Regions from separate parts of the Streptomyces sp. NPDC006872 genome, predicted to be linked through region 2. Evidence: riboswitches for the same ligand, from Rfam matches in the RefSeq annotation. Region 2 holds a riboswitch; each other region holds the start of a gene.

Region 1 (4,202 bases), on a different contig from region 2:
CAGCAGCGCCTTCGCCGCGGATCACGCCCTGTGGATCGCCCGTTACCGGTCCGCCGACGCGGGCGTTCTGCCGGCCGGATGGTCGACGTGGACCTTCTGGCAGTACGCCGACAGCGGCAGCCTGCCGGGTGACCAGAATCTCTTCAACGGCTCCGCCGACGGGCTGCAGAGGTTCGCAAAAGGGGACTAGCCGTGCGGCGTCTGTGCCGCCGGCGGCACAGAGAAGAAACAGAGCCCCGCTCCCGCCCCAATGGACACCGTCAAGCCCCCTTCAGTTCACCTTCCGTTCACCCAGGTTACTTACGTTCAACCGGCCGATTACTTCGAACGATTGCCTGGGTAAATGGAAAGCTTCTCGCTGATCCTCGCGATTGTGGTGGTAACCGCACTCGCGTTCGATTTCACGAACGGTTTCCACGACACCGCCAACGCGATGGCCACGACCATCTCGACCGGTGCGCTCAGACCCAAGGTCGCGGTGGCCATGTCCGCCGTGCTCAACCTCGTCGGCGCGTTCCTCTCCGTGGAGGTCGCCAACACGATCTCCAAGGGACTCGTCGACGAGACGGGCATCCGGCCCGAGGTCATCTTCGCCGCACTGGTCGGCGCCATCCTCTGGAACCTGCTGACCTGGCTGGTGGGCCTGCCCTCCAGTTCCTCGCACGCCCTCATGGGCGGTCTGATCGGCGCCACCATCGCCTCGGCCGGCATGGGCGCGGTGCACGGCGACGCCCTGGTCACCAAGGTCCTGATCCCGGCCATCGCGGCCCCGATCGTCGCGGGCATCGCGGCGATGCTGGCGACCCGCCTGTCCTACACCCTCGGCAAGAAGGCCGACGGCAAGGCCGCGGCGAAGGGCTACCGCGCCGGCCAGATCGCCTCGGCCGGCCTGGTCTCGCTCGCCCACGGCACGAACGACGCGCAGAAGACGATGGGCATCATCACCCTCGCCCTCGTCGCCGGCGGCGCCGTGGCCCCCGACTCGGATCCGCCCACCTGGGTCATCCTCTCCGCGGGCCTCGCCATCGCGCTCGGCACCTACCTCGGCGGCTGGCGCATCATCCGCACGATGGGCAAGGGTCTGACCGACCTCCAGCCGCAGCAGGGCTTCGCCGCCCAGACCAGCGCGGCCACGGTCATCCTGGCCTCCTCCCACCTCGGCTTCTCCCTCTCCACCACCCACTCGGTCTCCGGTGCGGTGATGGGCGCGGGGCTCGGCCGCAAGGGCGGAGTGGTCCGCTGGTCGACGGCGACACGGATGTTCGTCGCGTGGGGCCTGACGCTGCCGGCGGCGGCCCTGGTCGGCGCGCTGGCCGAGTCCGTGACCGACCTGGGCGACTGGGGCACCGCGGTGGTCGCGATCTTCCTGGTGGCCTCCAGCGCGGCGATCTGGAAGATCTCGCGGCGCGAGGTCATCGACGCCTCCAACGTCAACGGGACGGAGGAGCCGGCGGCGATCCCGACGGCGCCGGTCACCGACAGCCTGACGGCCACCATCCCGTCCCCCGCAGCCACCGCCACGGCCGTCGAGCCCACGGCCCCGGCCGTCTGAGCCCGCGCACCCGGTACGAAGGAAGAGAAGCAGCATGAAGATCGACTGGGCGGCCCTGGGCTCCGTCTTCGGCGTCAGCCTCGTGGTCACCGTGGGTCTGGTGACCCTGTTCACCCTGGGCGTCATGGGCCTGTCGCGGCAGGAACGCGCAACGGCGGAGGGCGGCTCGGCCACCCTCGCGGTGACGGGCGCGTACGCGTGCTTCGTCGCCTGCGCGGCTGCGGTGGCCTACGGGATCTCGTTGATCGTGGCCTGACGCTCGGCCAACGGCACTCACCGCCCTGTGCGGCTCTTCGACGAGCCGCACAGGGCGGTCCGTTTTTTCCTCCGCGAGCCGGGTGCGAGTGGCGGCCGTCGTAGTGGCGGTGTGGGGTTCTGCACACTCTCCCCGCGCAGGTCAACGGCAAGTTGACGGCCGTTCCGGGCCCGTGGTGGACTGCCGGAGCCATCAACGGCGGTAGGAGAGGAAGCCGGTGCGAATCCGGCGCGGTCCCGCCACTGTCACCGGGGTAGTAAGCCCCCGGGAGCCAGGAACTCTCCCCGCCGGTCTAGTCGAACCAGGGCGCGGACACCCTGAGTGAGGACATATCGCTATGCTCGCTGGGCCGTTGAGGTACCGCACCGGTTCGCTGCCCGACCCCACGGCCGGCTGAGCCCGTGCGTGCCGATCGCGTCTTCGCGTACGGCGCCGCCGCCGGCCTCCTCGGCGATCTGTTCCTCGGCGATCCCCGCCGAGGGCATCCGGTCGCCGCCTTCGGGCGGGCCGCGGGTGGCGTGGAGCGGGTGTTGTGGCGGGATCATCGGGGGTGGGGCGCCCTGCACACCCTGGTGTGCGCCGGGAGCGCCGTCGGGCTGGGGGCTGCCGCCTCGCGCGGCGGACGGTCCTCCGCCGCCGTCTCCGTCGTCCTCACCTCCGCCGCCACCTGGGCCGTCGTCGGGGGCTCCTCCCTCGTCCGCGAGGCGCGGGGCATCGGGCGGGCCCTCGAAGCGGGTGACGTCGACGCCGCGCGGGAGCGGCTGCCGCATCTGTGCGGGCGGGATCCGCAGGCGCTGGACGCGGACGGGATCGCCCGGGCCGTGGTGGAGTCCGTCGCCGAGAACACCTCCGACGCCGTCGTGGGGGCGCTGGTGTGGGGGGCCGTCGGCGGGGTGCCGGGGCTGGTCGGGTTCCGGGCCGTCAACACCCTGGACGCCATGGTCGGGCACCGGTCTCCGAGATACCTGCGCTTCGGGTGGGCCTCCGCTCGGCTCGACGACCTGGCCGGGTGGCCGGGGGCCCGGCTGACCGCTGTGCTCGCCGCCGTGGCCGGGGACGATCCGCGCGGGGCCGTTCGGGCCTGGCGGGCGGACGCGGGCAGGCATCCCAGTCCCAATGCCGGGCCCGTCGAGGCGTCGTTCGCCGGGGCGCTCGGCGTGCGGCTGGGCGGGACCCTGTCGTACGGCGGCCGGGTCGAGCACCGGCCCGTGCTCAACGCGGCGGCCGGGCGGCCCGTCGTCGCCCGGGACATCGAACGTGCCGCGCGGCTCTCCCGCCGGGTCGGCCTCCTCGCGCTCGGCGTGACCGTCGCCGCGCGCGCTCTCGCCACGACGGTGAACGCGAAAGCGAAGGGGCGTACTTCATGACGGGCGGCGGTCTTCTGGTCGCCGGCACGACCTCCGATGCCGGCAAGAGTGTCGTCACGGCCGGGATCTGCCGGTGGCTGGTGCGGCAGGGGGTGAAGGTCGCGCCCTTCAAGGCCCAGAACATGTCCCTGAATTCGTTTGTGACGAAGGAAGGCGCCGAGATCGGGCGGGCGCAGGCCATGCAGGCCCAGGCCTGCCGGGTCGAACCGACCGCGCTCATGAATCCCGTGCTGCTGAAGCCGGGCGGCGAGCAGAGCAGTCAGGTCGTGCTGCTCGGGAAGCCCGTCGGGGAGATGAGCGCCCGCGGCTATCACGGGGGACGGCAGCAGAGACTCCTGGGAACCGTTCTCGACTGTCTCGCCGAGTTGCGGGGCACGTATGACGCGGTGATCTGTGAGGGGGCCGGTTCTCCCGCCGAGATCAATCTTCGGCGGACCGACATCGTCAACATGGGGATCGCCCGGAATGCCGGGCTTCCCGTCCTCGTCGTCGGCGACATCGATCGTGGCGGGGTCTTCGCGTCCTTCTTCGGGACCGTCGCGCTCCTCTCCCCCGAGGATCAGGCACTCGTCGCCGGGTTCCTCGTCAACAAGTTCCGGGGGGATGTGAGCCTTCTGGAGCCGGGCCTGGACATGCTGCTCGGGCTCACCGGGCGGCGGACCTACGGGGTGCTGCCGTTCCGGCACGGGCTCGGGATCGACGAGGAGGACGGGCTTCGGGTGTCGCTGCGCGGGACCGTGCGGGAGTCGAACGTCTCCCCGCCCGTCGGCGAGGACGTGCTGCGGGTCGCCGTCTGCGCGGTCCCCCTCATGTCCAACTTCACCGACGTGGACGCGCTGGCCGCCGAGCCGGGCGTCGTCGTGCGGTTCGTGGACCGGCCCGAGGAGCTCGCCGACGCCGACCTCGTCGTCGTCCCCGGCACCCGGGGCACGGTCCGGGCCCTGGAGTGGCTGCGCGAACGCGGCCTCGCCGAGGCCCTGATGCGCAGGGCCGCCGAGGACCGGCCGATCCTCGGCGTCTGCGGCGG
Region 2 (4,202 bases):
CGCCCACCGGATGGTTGTCCGCCACTGTATCGCCGCTTCTCGCGCCGACACCTCTCATGATTGACAGTGGACGGACCAAGGAACCACACTGGCGGACATTGGTCCGCCTGCCGGACACGGTGAAAGGTGTCGCTCGATGACCGTCACAGCCGGCGCCCTCGACGGGCTGCTGATCGCCGACTTCTCCCGCATCCTGGCCGGGCCGTACGCCACCATGCTGCTCGGGGACCTGGGGGCCGAGGTGATCAAGGTGGAATCGCCGTCCGGCGATGACACGCGCACCTGGATGCCGCCGGTCCGGGACGGGGTGTCGACCTACTACCTGGGCGTCAACCGCAACAAGCGCTCCCTCGCCCTGGACCTCAGGAACGCCGAGGATCTGCGACTGGCCCAGGAACTGGTCTCGCGTGCGGACATCATGATCGAGAACTTCAAGCCGGGCGGTCTGGCCCGGTTCGGTCTGGACTACGCGACGGTCCGCACGGACAACCCCGGGCTGATCTACACCTCGATCAGCGGGTTCGGCACGGCCGGCGGGGCGTCCCTGCCCGGCTACGACCTGCTGGTGCAGGCGGCGTCCGGGCTCATGAGCCTGACCGGGGACGCGGACGGTCCGCCGTACCGGGCGGGGATCTCGGTGTTCGACGTCATGACCGGCATGCACGCCGCCATCGGGATCCTGGCCGCGCTCAACCACCGCAACGCGACCGGGGCCGGACAGCACGTCGAGGTCAACCTCCTCTCCTCCGCGCTGTCGGGCCTGGTGAACCACACCTCGGCCCACGTGGCCGGCGGTGTCGTCCCGCACCGGATGGGCAACGCGCATCCCAGCCTGTTCCCCTACGAACCGCTGCCCACGGCCGACAAGGACCTCATCGTCATCGCGGGCAACGACGGCCAGTTCTGCAGACTCTGCGTCGAACTGGGCCTGGACGAGCTGGTCGAGGACCCTCGGTTCGCCGGCAACGAGGCCCGGACCCGCAACCGCGAGCAACTGCGTCCGCTCCTGGTCGCCAAGCTCGAACAGCGCCCGGCGGACGAATGGTTCAGGAGACTGTCCGCGGCGGGTGTGCCCTGCGGACCGATCAACCACGTGGACGCAGGTGTCGCGCTCGCGGCGGACCTGGGGCTCGACCCGGTGGTCGCCCTGGGCAGCGGGCCGGACTCCGTGCCGATGATCCGCAATCCGATCACCTTCAGCGGCACCCCGCCCCGGCACGATCTTCCGCCGCCCGCCCTCGACCAGCACGGAGAAGAGCTACGGGCCTGGCTCGCGGCGGACAAGGAAACAGATCGATGACCGCCGGACAGCCCCGACCCGACTCCCAGCGTCGGCCTCAACCCCAGCCCCGGTACCCGACCGGTCTCGGGACCTCGGACGCCGCCACCATCAGCCTCCTCGGGCAGAACCTGGCGGAAGACCTGATGGGCCAGGTCGGCTTCGGCGAACTCGCGTTCTGGCTCACCGCCCGGCGCCGCCCCACCGCGGGCGAGGTGCGGCTCTTCGAGACGGTGCTGGTCGCGCTGGCCGACCACGGCTTCACACCCACCGCGATCGCCGCACGCATGACCCTGTTCTCCGCGCCGGAGTCCGTGCAAGGAGCCCTCGCCGCCGGGCTGCTCGGCGGCGGCTCCCGCTTCCTGGGCGTCACCGAGGACACCGGCCGCTTCCTCGCCGAGGTGCTCGCCGAGGCGAGCGCGGCGGACTCGGCAGGCTCGGCAGGCAAGCCCCTTCCCGCCACCGACGCGGGCTGGGATGCGCTGGCACGAGAGGCGCTGACGGAACGCAAGGCGGCGAAACAGCTCGTGCCCGGCCTCGGCCACCCGGTGCACAAGGAGGGCGACCCACGGACGCCGGTGATCGTCCGCATCGCGCGTGAGGAAGGGGTCTACGGCCCTCACCTCGCCCTGTTCGAGGCCGTCGGGCGGGTGGCGCCGGACGTCCTCGGTCGCGCGCTGCCCCTCAACGGCGCCGGAGTGTGCGGAGCGGCGCTCGCCGATCTCGGGCTCCCCGTCGAGCTGCTGCGCGGCTTCGCGCTGCTCGCCCGGACGGCCGGACTGCTCGGGCATCTCGCCGAGGAACTGCGCCGGCCCATCGCCCCCGACATCTACCGCTCGGTCGACCGCAACGCCCACTACGACCCTGACGAAGCGCCGTAGGACCGACCGGGGGACATCGGGGGCATCGGGGGCACGTGGGGCGAGCAGGCAATGCCATGGTAATTTTCGAACGCCAGTCGTATTCGTATACGCGGTAGTACGCGTGCACGGGTCAGGGAATCCGGTGGGAGTCCGGAACTGACGCGCAGCGGTGAGGGTGACGGGCGGGGCGGCAACCACTGGACGACGGCCATGGCCGGGTCTGGGAAGGTGCCCCGCCGGGGTGATCCCGAGTCCGAAGACCTGCTGGCAGCCGACCGTCCGAACGGGCCCCGCGCATGGGCCTCGACGCCTAGGAAGCCGCTTCGTGCATCTGTCACGTCCCGCCCGCTGTTCCGTCCTGCTCCTGTCCGGGGCACTGCTGCTGTCCGCCTGTGGTTCGGGCTCGTCGTCCGAGGGGGCTTCGGGCGCCGGCGCGTCCGCGAAGGCCGTCACGCTGGACAACTGCGGGCAGAAGGTGACCGTCGGGGCCCCTCCGGAGCGGGCCGTCTCGCTGAACCAGGGCACCACCGAGATCATGCTCTCGCTCGGCCTGGCCGACCGCATGGTGGGCACCGCCACCTGGACCGACCCGGTCATGAAGGGGCTGGAGAAGGCCGACGCGAAGGTGCCGCGACTCGCCGACAACCAGCCGTCGTTCGAGAAGGTGCTGGACGTCGAGCCGGACTTCGTCGCCTCCTCCTTCGCCTCCACGCTGAGCAAGGGCGGAGTGGCCCCCCGCGAGAAGTTCGAGGAGCTGGGGGTGCCGACGTACCTCTCGCCCGCCGACTGCGAGGGCAAGGACAACAGCGGCGGCGGCGACGGCTCGCGGACCGAGCCGCTCGCCATGGACACCGTGTACCGCGAAGTGCGCGAACTGGCGCGGATCTTCGGGGTGGCGGAGCGCGGCGAGAAGCTGGTCACGCAGCTCGAGGGCCGGGTGGCCGAGGCCACGTCCGGCATCGACGCCGGGGACGCCACCGTCCTGTACTGGTTCGCGAACCAGGAGTCCCCCTATCTGGCGGGCTGTTGCGGGGCGCCGGGCATCGTCACGAACGCGCTCGGCGCGAAGAACGTCTTCGACGACAGCACACAGGAATGGCCGCAGGTGAACTGGGAGACGGTCGCCGACCGCAACCCCGACGTGCTCGTCATCGGCGACCTCACCCGTAAGTCGCAGACGGCCGAGACCGCCGCGCGGAAGATCGCGTTCCTGGAGTCCAACCCGGCGACGAAGAACATGGACGCGGTGCGGAAGAAGCGCTACGTACTGCTCAGCGGGCAGGCCATGAACCCCACGATCCGCACCGTCGAAGGCGTGGAGAAGGTCGCCGCGGCGCTGCGCGCGTACGGGCTCGCCGGATGACCACCGCCCTGCGGTCGCCCGGGGTCCGACGGCTGCGGGCAGCCGCCGGGGCGCTGCGGGGCCTGGCCGGCCCGGTCGCCGGACTCGCGGTGCTGGCCGTGTCCGTCGCCGTGGCCATCACCATCGGGCCCGCGGACATCGGCGTCGGCGACGTCTGGTCCACGGTCGCCTCCCACCTGGGCTGGGGCGCCTCGGACCTGTCCCCCATCCGGGACGGCATCGTCTGGAACCTGCGGCTGCCGCGCACCCTCCTCGCCGCGGTGTGCGGTGCCGGGCTCGCCGTGTGCGGGGCGGTGCTGCAGTCGCTGCTGCGCAACCCGCTGGCCGACCCCTTCGTCCTGGGGGTCTCCTCCGGCGCGTCGACCGGGGCCGTCGTCGTGGTCGTCCTCGGGGTCGGCGGGAGCGTCGTGTCCGTGTCGGGGGGCGCGTTCGCGGGCGCGCTCGGCTCGTTCGCGCTGGTGCTGCTGCTCAGCCACACGCTCGGCGGGACGACGGACCGGGTGGTGCTGTCCGGTGTGGCCGCGATGCAGTTGTTCTCGGCCGTGACCTCGTTCGTCGTACTGACGGCGGCCGACGCGGAGACCACCCGGGGCGTGCTGTTCTGGCTGCTCGGGTCGCTCAGCGGCGCCGGCTGGACCGAGGTGTGGCTCTGCCTGGCCGTGCTGGCGCTCGCCCTGACGGTGTGCCTCGGGTACGC
Region 3 (4,202 bases), on a different contig from region 2:
CAGATGTCGCCGCCGGGCGGGTTTGGCGCCGCCCTTCCCGGCTACCCGCCGGGGGTGACTTCGACGACATCCCAACAGGAACTCTTCCGATTCCTGGAGGACCGCTTCGCCTGCGCCCAGGCGTGCACCGAATGTGCGCGAGCCTGTGCGCTGCGGGCGAGCCACGTGGACCCGGACGGGACCGAACGAGACGAACTCGTGCGACGCAAGGGCATCATGTGCGCGGAGGTGTGCGACGCGACCTGCCGGGTGCTGTCCGAGGACAGCCGGATGGACGAGGCCGGCATCCGCGCCCAACTGGAGTGGTGCCGGACCGTCTGCCTGGAGTGCGCCCACGCCTTCGACAAGCACCCGGGAGCCGAGGAGGGCGCGGCCGCCTGCCGCGCCTGCGCCGCGACCTGCACGGACTTCATCGGCACGCTGGTCTGAGACCGCGCGCAGACGCCCTCACCGCAAACGCCCTCACCGCGGGCGCCTCACAGGGGGCGGCCCATCCGTACGTTCCAGCGCCCCGACCGGCCGCTGAGCTCCACGGCCGTCAGCGGCGGGACGTCGGTGCGCCAGAACGCCGACTCCGGCGCTCCCAGCGCCCGCACCACCGCGGCCCGGACGACCTCGGGCTCGGCGACGGCCACGGTCCGCCCCGGCTGCAGTGCGGCCGTGTCCAGCCAGGCGGCCACCCGTTCGCACACCGCCCGCACCGACTCCCCGCCGTGCGGCGCGGCCGCCGGGTCCGTGAGCCACGCGGCCAGCGCGTCCGGCTCCCGAGCCCCCACGTCCGCCAGTGCCTCGCCCCGCCAGCGGCCCGCGTCCAGCGCCGCCAGCCCGGGCGCGTCCACGGCGTCGAGGCCCAGTGCGGCGGCCGTCTCGCGGCAGCGCACGGTGGGGGACGTCCAGACGCGCTCGGCCGTCGGCAGCGTCCCGGCGGCCGCCCGGGCCTGCCGCAGCCCGACGTCGTCGAGCGGACCGCCGTCGTCGAACCGCGCCTCGCGCAGGGCGGCCGTGAGTGCGGGGGAGACCAGGACCAGCCTGCTCGTCATGCGAGGCCTTTCTCTCGTGCTCGGTACCCGGGCGGGCAGTCGCGGGCGTCGGTCGGCCGCGTCACGGATGTGACTGTGCGGGTCGTCGAGCAGTCGTACGGCCGAGGCCGAGGCCCCGAGGTCGAGGCCGTGGACAGCCGCTGGTCCGTCGCGGCCCGGTGCCCGACCTCCTCGCGAAGGCGCACGCCGTCCTCGTCGAACAGGCCGCTCTGGACGGCGAGTCGGTGCCACTGCTCGTCGGCCTCGTCGACCTCAACGGGTCGGTCCGCCGGTGCGGCGACCGTCGCGGAAGCCGCTGCCGAGGCGATCCGGTGCCGGGCGGCGCGGGTCGGCGGCACGTTCTCGACCTGCGGGTGCTCGGCGGTCTCCAGCCCGGTGCGTCCGAGCGGCGCCCTCGGTTCCTCACCCGTCATGGGAGGTCATCCTGCCGGACGGGCCGGCGGTCCCGCTCCCGTACCCCGTCCATGCGCCCTTGGCCGGAACTGCACTTTCGCGGTACGGTCCTCGACGAAATCGACATCGACGACGGACAAGCGGAAGCCGGTGGAAGCCCGGCACGGTCGCGCCACTGTGTGCCGGGCCCCCATCTCAGGTGCGGGCCGGGTGAGTCAGACCCGCACCGTCGTCCTGTGCACCACCGAGCCGGGACGCGAGTTCCCCCAGGAGGTCCTGCCATGGCGCAGTCCGCCGTCCAGCCGAGCGCTACCCCTACCGCCCTCCCCGAGAAGCTGCCGATCGGGGCGATCGTCCCGTGGGCGGTCTTCTTCGGCATCCTGATGCTGGTCCTGCTGTACTTCGTCGGCGCCGAACAGGGCGCCACGTCCGTGGTGTCCGGCGAGGGCGTCCACGAGTGGGTGCACGACGCCCGCCACCTGCTCGGCTTCCCCTGCCACTGACAGCGAAGAGGAAGCGCATCCGCTCATGAACTCCGCAACTGTCAGAAACCTCCTGGTCCGTGGCATGCTCGCGGGACTCGCCGCGGGCCTGGTGGCCCTCTTCGTCGCCTACTTCCTGGGCGAACCGCGCGTCGACGAGGCGATCGCCTTCGAGGAGGCGCACGCCCACGAGCACGGCGGCGAGGAACTCGTCAGCCGCACCCTGCAGTCCACCGCGGGCCTGTCCACCGGGGTCCTCGTCTACGGAGTCGCCTTCGGCGGCATCGCGGCCCTGGCGTACTGCTTCGCGCTCGGCCGGATCGGCCGCTTCGGGCCGCGCGCGAGCGCGCTGCTCCTGGCGGGCGCCGGGCTGGTCTCGGTGTACGTCGTCCCGTTCCTGAAGTACCCCGCCAACCCGCCGGCCGTCGGGGATCCCGACACGCTCAACCAGCGCACCACGCTGTACTTCCTGATGGTCGTGCTCAGTGTGCTGCTGGCGGTCGGCGCCGTCGTCCTGGGCAGGCGTCTCGCGCCGCGCCTGGGCAACTGGAACGCCACGCTGGCGGCGGGCGGGTTCTTCGTCCTCGTCGTGGGTCTGGCGTACGCCTTCCTGCCGTCGTTCAACGAGGCTCCGGCGGACTTCCCGGCCACCCTGCTGTGGCAGTACCGGCTTGCCGCCCTCGCCGTGCAGGCAGCCCTGTGGACCGCCTTCGGGCTGGTCTTCGGGGTGCTCGCGGAGCGCCTGCTGGCCCCCGAGGCCGCCAGGAAGCCGGCGGTGACGGCCCAGCCGACTCCGGTACCTCACTGATCACCGCACGGTCGAAGGGCCCCGGAGCGCTTCCGCTCCGGGGCCCTTCTGGCGTCGCGCTCCCCATTCCCAATTTCTGGAACACGTTCTACCGTGTGCGCCGTCAGGACCGTCCGGACACCGGCCTCGGGAAGCACCGTCCGGACACCGGCCTTGGGAAGCCAGGAGGCGCCGTGCACCTCGACCACACGCCCGAGCAGCTGCGGCTGCGCACCGAACTGCGCGCCTACTTCGCCGAGTTGGTGCCGGCCAACGCCTACGCCCGGCACATCGACCCGGTCGCCGCGAAACGCTTCTACCGCAAGACCATCCGCCGGCTCGGCGCGGACGGCTGGCTCGGCGTCGGCTGGCCGAAGGAGTACGGCGGCCGGGGCCTCACGCCCATCGAGCAGTTCGTCTTCTTCGACGAGGCCGCCCAGGCCGGCGTGCCGCTGCCGCTGATGGCGCTCAACACCGTGGGGCCGACGATCATGCGGTACGGCACGGACGAGCAGAAGGCGGACTTCCTGCCGAAGATCCTCGCCGGTGAGATCGACTTCGCCATCGGCTACAGCGAGCCCGACGCCGGCACCGACCTCGCCGCCCTCAAGACCCGTGCGGTACGCGACGGCGACGAGTACGTGGTCAACGGGCAGAAGATCTGGACGACCAACGGCGACACCGCGGACTGGGTCTGGCTCGCCGTGCGCACCGACCCCGAGGCCCCGCCGCACAAGGGCATCACCATGCTCCTGGTGCCGACCGCCGACCCCGGCTACTCCTGCACGGTCATCCGCACCCTCGCCTCGCACGACACCACCGCCAGCTACTACGAGAACGTCCGGGTCCCGGTCTCCCGGCGGGTCGGCCCCGAGAACCAGGGCTGGCGGCTGATCACCAACCAGCTCAACCACGAGCGCGTGACCCTCGCCGCGCACGGCACGATGGCCATCCGCGCCCTGCACGACGTGCAGCGCTGGGCGACGGAGACCAAGCTCGCCGACGGCCGCCGGGTCGTCGACCTGCCCTGGGTGCGCCGCCGGCTGGCCCAGACCCATGTGAAGCTCGACGCGCTCAAGCTGCTGAACTGGCAGATGGTCGGCGCCCTCCAGAACGGCACCCTCACCCCCCAGGACGCCTCCGCCGTCAAGGTCTACGGCTCCGAGGCCCGCCGGGACGCCTACGCCTGGCTGCTGGAGATCGTCGCGGCCCCCGGCGCACTCCAGGAGGGCTCCGCGGGCGCCGTGCTGCACGGCGAGCTCGAACGGGGCTACCGCTCCGCCGTGATCTTCACCTTCGGCGGCGGCAACAACGAGATCCAGCGGGAGATCATCTCGTGGATAGGGCTGGGGATGCCGCGGGTACGGCGTTAGCCTGCTTGTGACGAGGATTTACAGTTGGCTCCCTGCCGGTGACCCGCGGCTTATGTCCTGCTGGGGTGTCGTCAGTTCCTCATGGCGCTCAGGACGGCGGTGGCCATGCCTCGTTCACCGTGTTCGT
Region 4 (4,202 bases), on a different contig from region 2:
GGGCGGCCGCGCCCTGCCCGACTGGAGCCCCGAGGCGGCCCTGGAGCTGATGGACCTGCTGCGGGCCGAGACGGCGATCCTCTCCGTCTCCACCCCGGGCGCCGGCTTCCTCACCCACCCCGGCGAGGCCGCCGGTCTGGCCCGACGGCTCAACGACCACTCGGCGTCCGTCGCCGCCGAACACCCCGACCGCTTCGGGTGGTTCGCCACACTGCCCATGCCCGACATCCACGCGTCGGCGCAGGAGGCGGAGCGGGCCCTCACCGAACTCGGGGCGGACGGGGTCACCCTGCTCGCCAACAACCAGGGCGTCTACCTGGGCGCCGAGGGCCAGGACTCACTGTGGCGAGTGCTCGACGAGCACGGCGCCGTCGTCTTCGTCCACCCCGCCGAACTCCCCGCACCCGCCGTCGACGGAATCCCCCCGTTCGCCGCCGACTTCCTCCTCGACACCACCCGCGCCGCCTACCTCCTCGTCCGCAACGGCATCCCGCGCCGCTACCCGAACATCCGCTTCGTCCTCAGCCACGCCGGCGGCTTCGTCCCCTACGCCTCCCACCGCATGGCCGTCGCCATCGCCGCCGACACCGGACGCAGCCCTCTCGACACCCTGGACGACCTGCGCGGCTTCTACTACGACACCGCCCTCTCCGCCAGCCCCGCCGCCCTGCCCACCCTGCTCGCCTTCACCCGCCCCGGACACGTCCTGTTCGGCAGCGACTGGCCCTTCGCCCCCGCCCCCGCCTCCCAGTACTTCGCCAACGGACTGGACAGCGGCGTGGACCCCCGCACCCTCGCAGCCGTCAACCGCACCAACGCCGAAGCCCTCTTCCCCCGCCTGGCCACGAACCCGCCCAGGCGGGCATCTGCCCGGCCGCTCCCGGTGCGGCTGCGCCAGTCCGCCCAACGGGCCGGCGCCCGCCTCTTCTACAAGCTCATCCAGCCCGGAACCAACTGAGAGCCGGACCGGCACCCGCGGAACGCCGTTCTAGCGGCCGCGGTTCAGCAGGAGCCCGACTGCCGGGCGGCAGGGGCGGCCCAGATCGGCGCATCGCCTCTCGAAGTCGGGCGGGAGCCGGCCGCGTCCGAGCAGTCCGGGGTGGGCGGGGAACGCTGTGACGGCGGCCAGGACGAACAGCAGGGACGCCCAGGGCGTGTGGAGCTGGACTGTCGTCTGCTGTCCGTTGTGGATGTTGCGGAAGCTCTGACGTACCGTCAACTACTGGTGTGTCGTGGCCACTTTACTGACCGGGTAGGGCAATTGGCGGCAACCGGTGGTCTACTGAGGTACATGCCCCTTATGGACGATGAGCGGGAAGCTCTCATCATGGGTGCGGTCATCGCGGGAGGCGGGTCGGCGATCCTCCTCGTCGGCGGGCTCATCTGGGGATTCCCGTGGCAGGTGATCCTGCTCGTTGTGGCTTTCACGGTCGTGCTCGGGGTCGCGCTCTCCGCCATGACGTTGGCCGAGGTACGGCGTGACGCGGAGCGGCAGGCGCGCAGCCGCGCGATGCTGGCCGCGTGGGCGGGCCGCAACGGAGGACGTTGCGAGATCGACTTGGCCGCGCTCACCGCCGACGGGGAGGAGTGGAAGCTGCCGGCGAGCCCGCTCTTCCGCGGCGAAGTGCTGGCCGTGGTGCACCGGGACGGTGTCGAAGTGGGCATCGCCTGCTTGATCGTCGACGAAGGCCTCGAGGGGGGAAACAGCTGGTACACGGCGATCCTGGTCCGTCTCGCCGAGGAGCGGCCGCCGGCCCGACTGCGCCGCCGGGAGATACACCGACTGGATCTGCCGCAGGGCGTGGAATCGGTGGAGATCGGTCGCCAGGAGCTGTGCGTGCGGTACGCGGGCTGGCCTGATGCGTCACCGGTGCTGGACACGCGGGTCGACGCAGCCGTCCGCCTGGCGGCGAGCCTGCAGGGGGCGTGACAGGGCTCCAGCCTCGGGGAGGCGCGGGGGGGCGCTTCCCTCCCCCGGGCCGTTCCACACACGTCCGCCATGTGGCTCACCCCACCATCCGAATGCCGGACACCATGGGCCGCATCCCTGAAGGCCGCCGTACGGTGGCTGGTGCAGCTGGTTCGCCCCGTCCGCCAGGCGGGATGCGTCGCAAGAGGGAACCCGGTGGGAATCCGGGACTGCCCCGCAGCGGTGAGCGGGAACGACCGCCGTCATACGCACTGGGTCCACGAAGGGCCTGGGAAGCGACGGCCAGTAGGTGTCTCGTACGACTTCGTACGACCAAGACGTGCCCGCGAGTCCGAAGACCTGCCAACTGCCCGCACACGAACCACTCGTGCGCGGACATCCCGGTGACCTCGTGGGCGGGTCGGCGTACATACCGGACGGACGACTGCGCCGTACCCTGCGCAGTCGGTCGCCGTCCGGTTCGTCACCCCTTCGCGCTCGCGTCCCGTCGCCGGGATCTCAGGGATTCGTCTCGCGAAGGAGATCTCCGTGACCACCAAGCCCGCAGCCGCGGCAGCACGGGCCACCGTGTACGGCTACCCCCGCCAGGGCCCGAACCGGGAACTGAAGAAGGCCATCGAGGGCTACTGGAAGGGCCGCATCACCGCCGACGCCCTCCGGACCGCCGCCGCCGAACTGCGTGCCGGCAACTGGCGGCAGATCGCCGAGGCCGGCATCCACGAGGTGCCCACCGGTGACTTCTCGTACTACGACCACGTCCTGGACACCACCGTCATGGTCGGCGCGATCCCCGACCGCCACCGGGCGGCCGTCGAAGCGGACGCCCTGGACGGCTACTTCGCCATGGCGCGCGGTACCCAGGACGTCGCGCCGCTGGAGATGACCAAGTGGTTCGACACCAACTACCACTACCTCGTCCCCGAGTTGGGCCCGGACACGGTCTTCACGACCGACTCCACCAAGCAGGTCGCCGAGTTGGGCGAGGCCCTGGCCCTCGGACTCACCGCCCGTCCCGTCCTGGTCGGCCCGGTCACCTATCTGCTGCTGGCCAAGCCCGCCCCCGGCGTGCCGGCGGACTTCGACCCGCTGACCCTGCTGGACCGTCTGCTCCCGGTGTACGCCGAGGTCCTCGCCGACCTGCGGGCGGCGGGCGCGGAGTGGGTGCAGTTGGACGAGCCCGCCCTCGTCCAGGACCGCACCCCGGCCGAGCTGAACGCCGCCGCCCGCGCCTACCGCGACCTCGGGGCCCTCACCGACCGGCCCAAACTGCTGATCGCCTCCTACTTCGACCGGCTGGGCGAGGCCCTGCCGGTCCTGGCCAAGGCGCCCGTCGACGGGCTCGCCCTGGACTTCACCGACACCGCCGCAGCCAATCTCGACGCGCTGGCAGCCGTGGGCGGGCTGCCGGGCAAGCGTCTGATCGCCGGTGTCGTCAACGGCCGCAACATCTGGATCAACGACCTGTCGAAATCCCTCGCCCTGCTCGGCACCCTGCTCGGCCTGGCCGACCGGGTCGACGTGGCCGCCTCCTGCTCCCTGCTGCACGTCCCCCTCGACACGGCCTCCGAACGGGACGTCGACCCGCAGATCCTGCGCTGGCTCGCCTTCGCCCGGCAGAAGACCGCCGAGATCGTCACCCTCGCCAAGGGGCTGACCCACGGCACCGGTTCCCTCTCGGCGGAACTGACCGCGAACCGGTCCGACCTGGCCTCCCGGATGAACTCCCCCGTCACCCGCGACCCTGCCGTCCGGGCCCGCGCCGAGGCCGTCACCGATGCCGACGCCCGCCGCTCCCAGCCCTACGCCGAACGGGCCGCGGCCCAGCGCACCCACCTCGGCCTGCCGCTCCTGCCGACCACCACCATCGGCTCCTTCCCGCAGACCGGCGAACTGCGCACCGCCCGCGCGGACTTGCGGGCCGGCCGGATCGACACGGCCGGCTACGAGGAGCGGATCAGGGCCGAGATCCAGGAGGTGATCGCCTTCCAGGAGAAGACCGGCCTGGACGTCCTGGTGCACGGCGAGGCCGAACGCAACGACATGGTCCAGTACTTCGCCGAACAGCTCACCGGCTACCTCGCCACCCGGCACGGCTGGGTGCAGTCCTACGGCACCCGTTACGTCCGCCCGCCGATCCTGGCCGGCGACGTCTCCCGCCCCGAGCCGATCACCGTGCGCTGGACGACCTACGCCCAGTCCCTCACCTCACGCCCGGTCAAGGGCATGCTCACCGGCCCGGTCACCATGCTCGCCTGGTCCTTCGTCCGCGACG

Evidence for each region. A riboswitch is a leader RNA that binds a small molecule or an ion and turns the genes downstream of it on or off. The one in region 2 is predicted to bind cobalamin.
Region 1: linked by a shared signal. The riboswitch ahead of ABZ725_RS36245 (cobalamin biosynthesis protein) and the one ahead of ABZ725_RS24830 (ABC transporter substrate-binding protein) in region 2 are both predicted to bind cobalamin.
Region 3: linked by a shared signal. The riboswitch ahead of ABZ725_RS32405 (CbtB-domain containing protein) and the one ahead of ABZ725_RS24830 (ABC transporter substrate-binding protein) in region 2 are both predicted to bind cobalamin.
Region 4: linked by a shared signal. The riboswitch ahead of metE (5-methyltetrahydropteroyltriglutamate--homocysteine S-methyltransferase) and the one ahead of ABZ725_RS24830 (ABC transporter substrate-binding protein) in region 2 are both predicted to bind cobalamin.

The regions. Positions count from the first base shown of each region.
Region 1 covers NZ_JBEYIL010000015.1:67,797-71,998, forward strand. Annotated here, with positions in the region: gene ABZ725_RS36230 (lysozyme) at 1-190, shown strand, start outside; gene ABZ725_RS36235 (inorganic phosphate transporter) at 344-1,552, shown strand; gene ABZ725_RS36240 (hypothetical protein) at 1,587-1,808, shown strand; cobalamin riboswitch at 1,976-2,111, shown strand; gene ABZ725_RS36245 (cobalamin biosynthesis protein) at 2,210-3,175, shown strand; gene ABZ725_RS36250 (cobyric acid synthase) at 3,172-4,202, shown strand, end outside.
Region 2 covers NZ_JBEYIL010000008.1:257,243-261,444, forward strand. Annotated here, with positions in the region: gene ABZ725_RS24820 (CoA transferase) at 137-1,300, shown strand; gene ABZ725_RS24825 (citryl-CoA lyase) at 1,297-2,160, shown strand; cobalamin riboswitch at 2,221-2,426, shown strand; gene ABZ725_RS24830 (ABC transporter substrate-binding protein) at 2,468-3,505, shown strand; gene ABZ725_RS24835 (iron chelate uptake ABC transporter family permease subunit) at 3,502-4,202, shown strand, end outside.
Region 3 covers NZ_JBEYIL010000012.1:134,407-138,608, forward strand. Annotated here, with positions in the region: gene ABZ725_RS32390 (ferredoxin) at 55-429, shown strand; gene ABZ725_RS32395 (histidine phosphatase family protein) at 477-1,040, opposite strand; gene ABZ725_RS32400 (hypothetical protein) at 1,037-1,453, opposite strand; cobalamin riboswitch at 1,522-1,679, shown strand; gene ABZ725_RS32405 (CbtB-domain containing protein) at 1,715-1,936, shown strand; gene ABZ725_RS32410 (CbtA family protein) at 1,962-2,723, shown strand; gene ABZ725_RS32415 (acyl-CoA dehydrogenase family protein) at 2,897-4,075, shown strand; gene ABZ725_RS32420 (SGNH/GDSL hydrolase family protein) at 4,164-4,202, opposite strand, start outside.
Region 4 covers NZ_JBEYIL010000002.1:778,580-782,781, reverse strand. Annotated here, with positions in the region: gene ABZ725_RS08490 (amidohydrolase family protein) at 1-958, shown strand, start outside; gene ABZ725_RS08485 (hypothetical protein) at 989-1,219, opposite strand; gene ABZ725_RS08480 (hypothetical protein) at 1,328-1,930, shown strand; cobalamin riboswitch at 2,062-2,292, shown strand; gene metE (5-methyltetrahydropteroyltriglutamate--homocysteine S-methyltransferase) at 2,459-4,202, shown strand, end outside.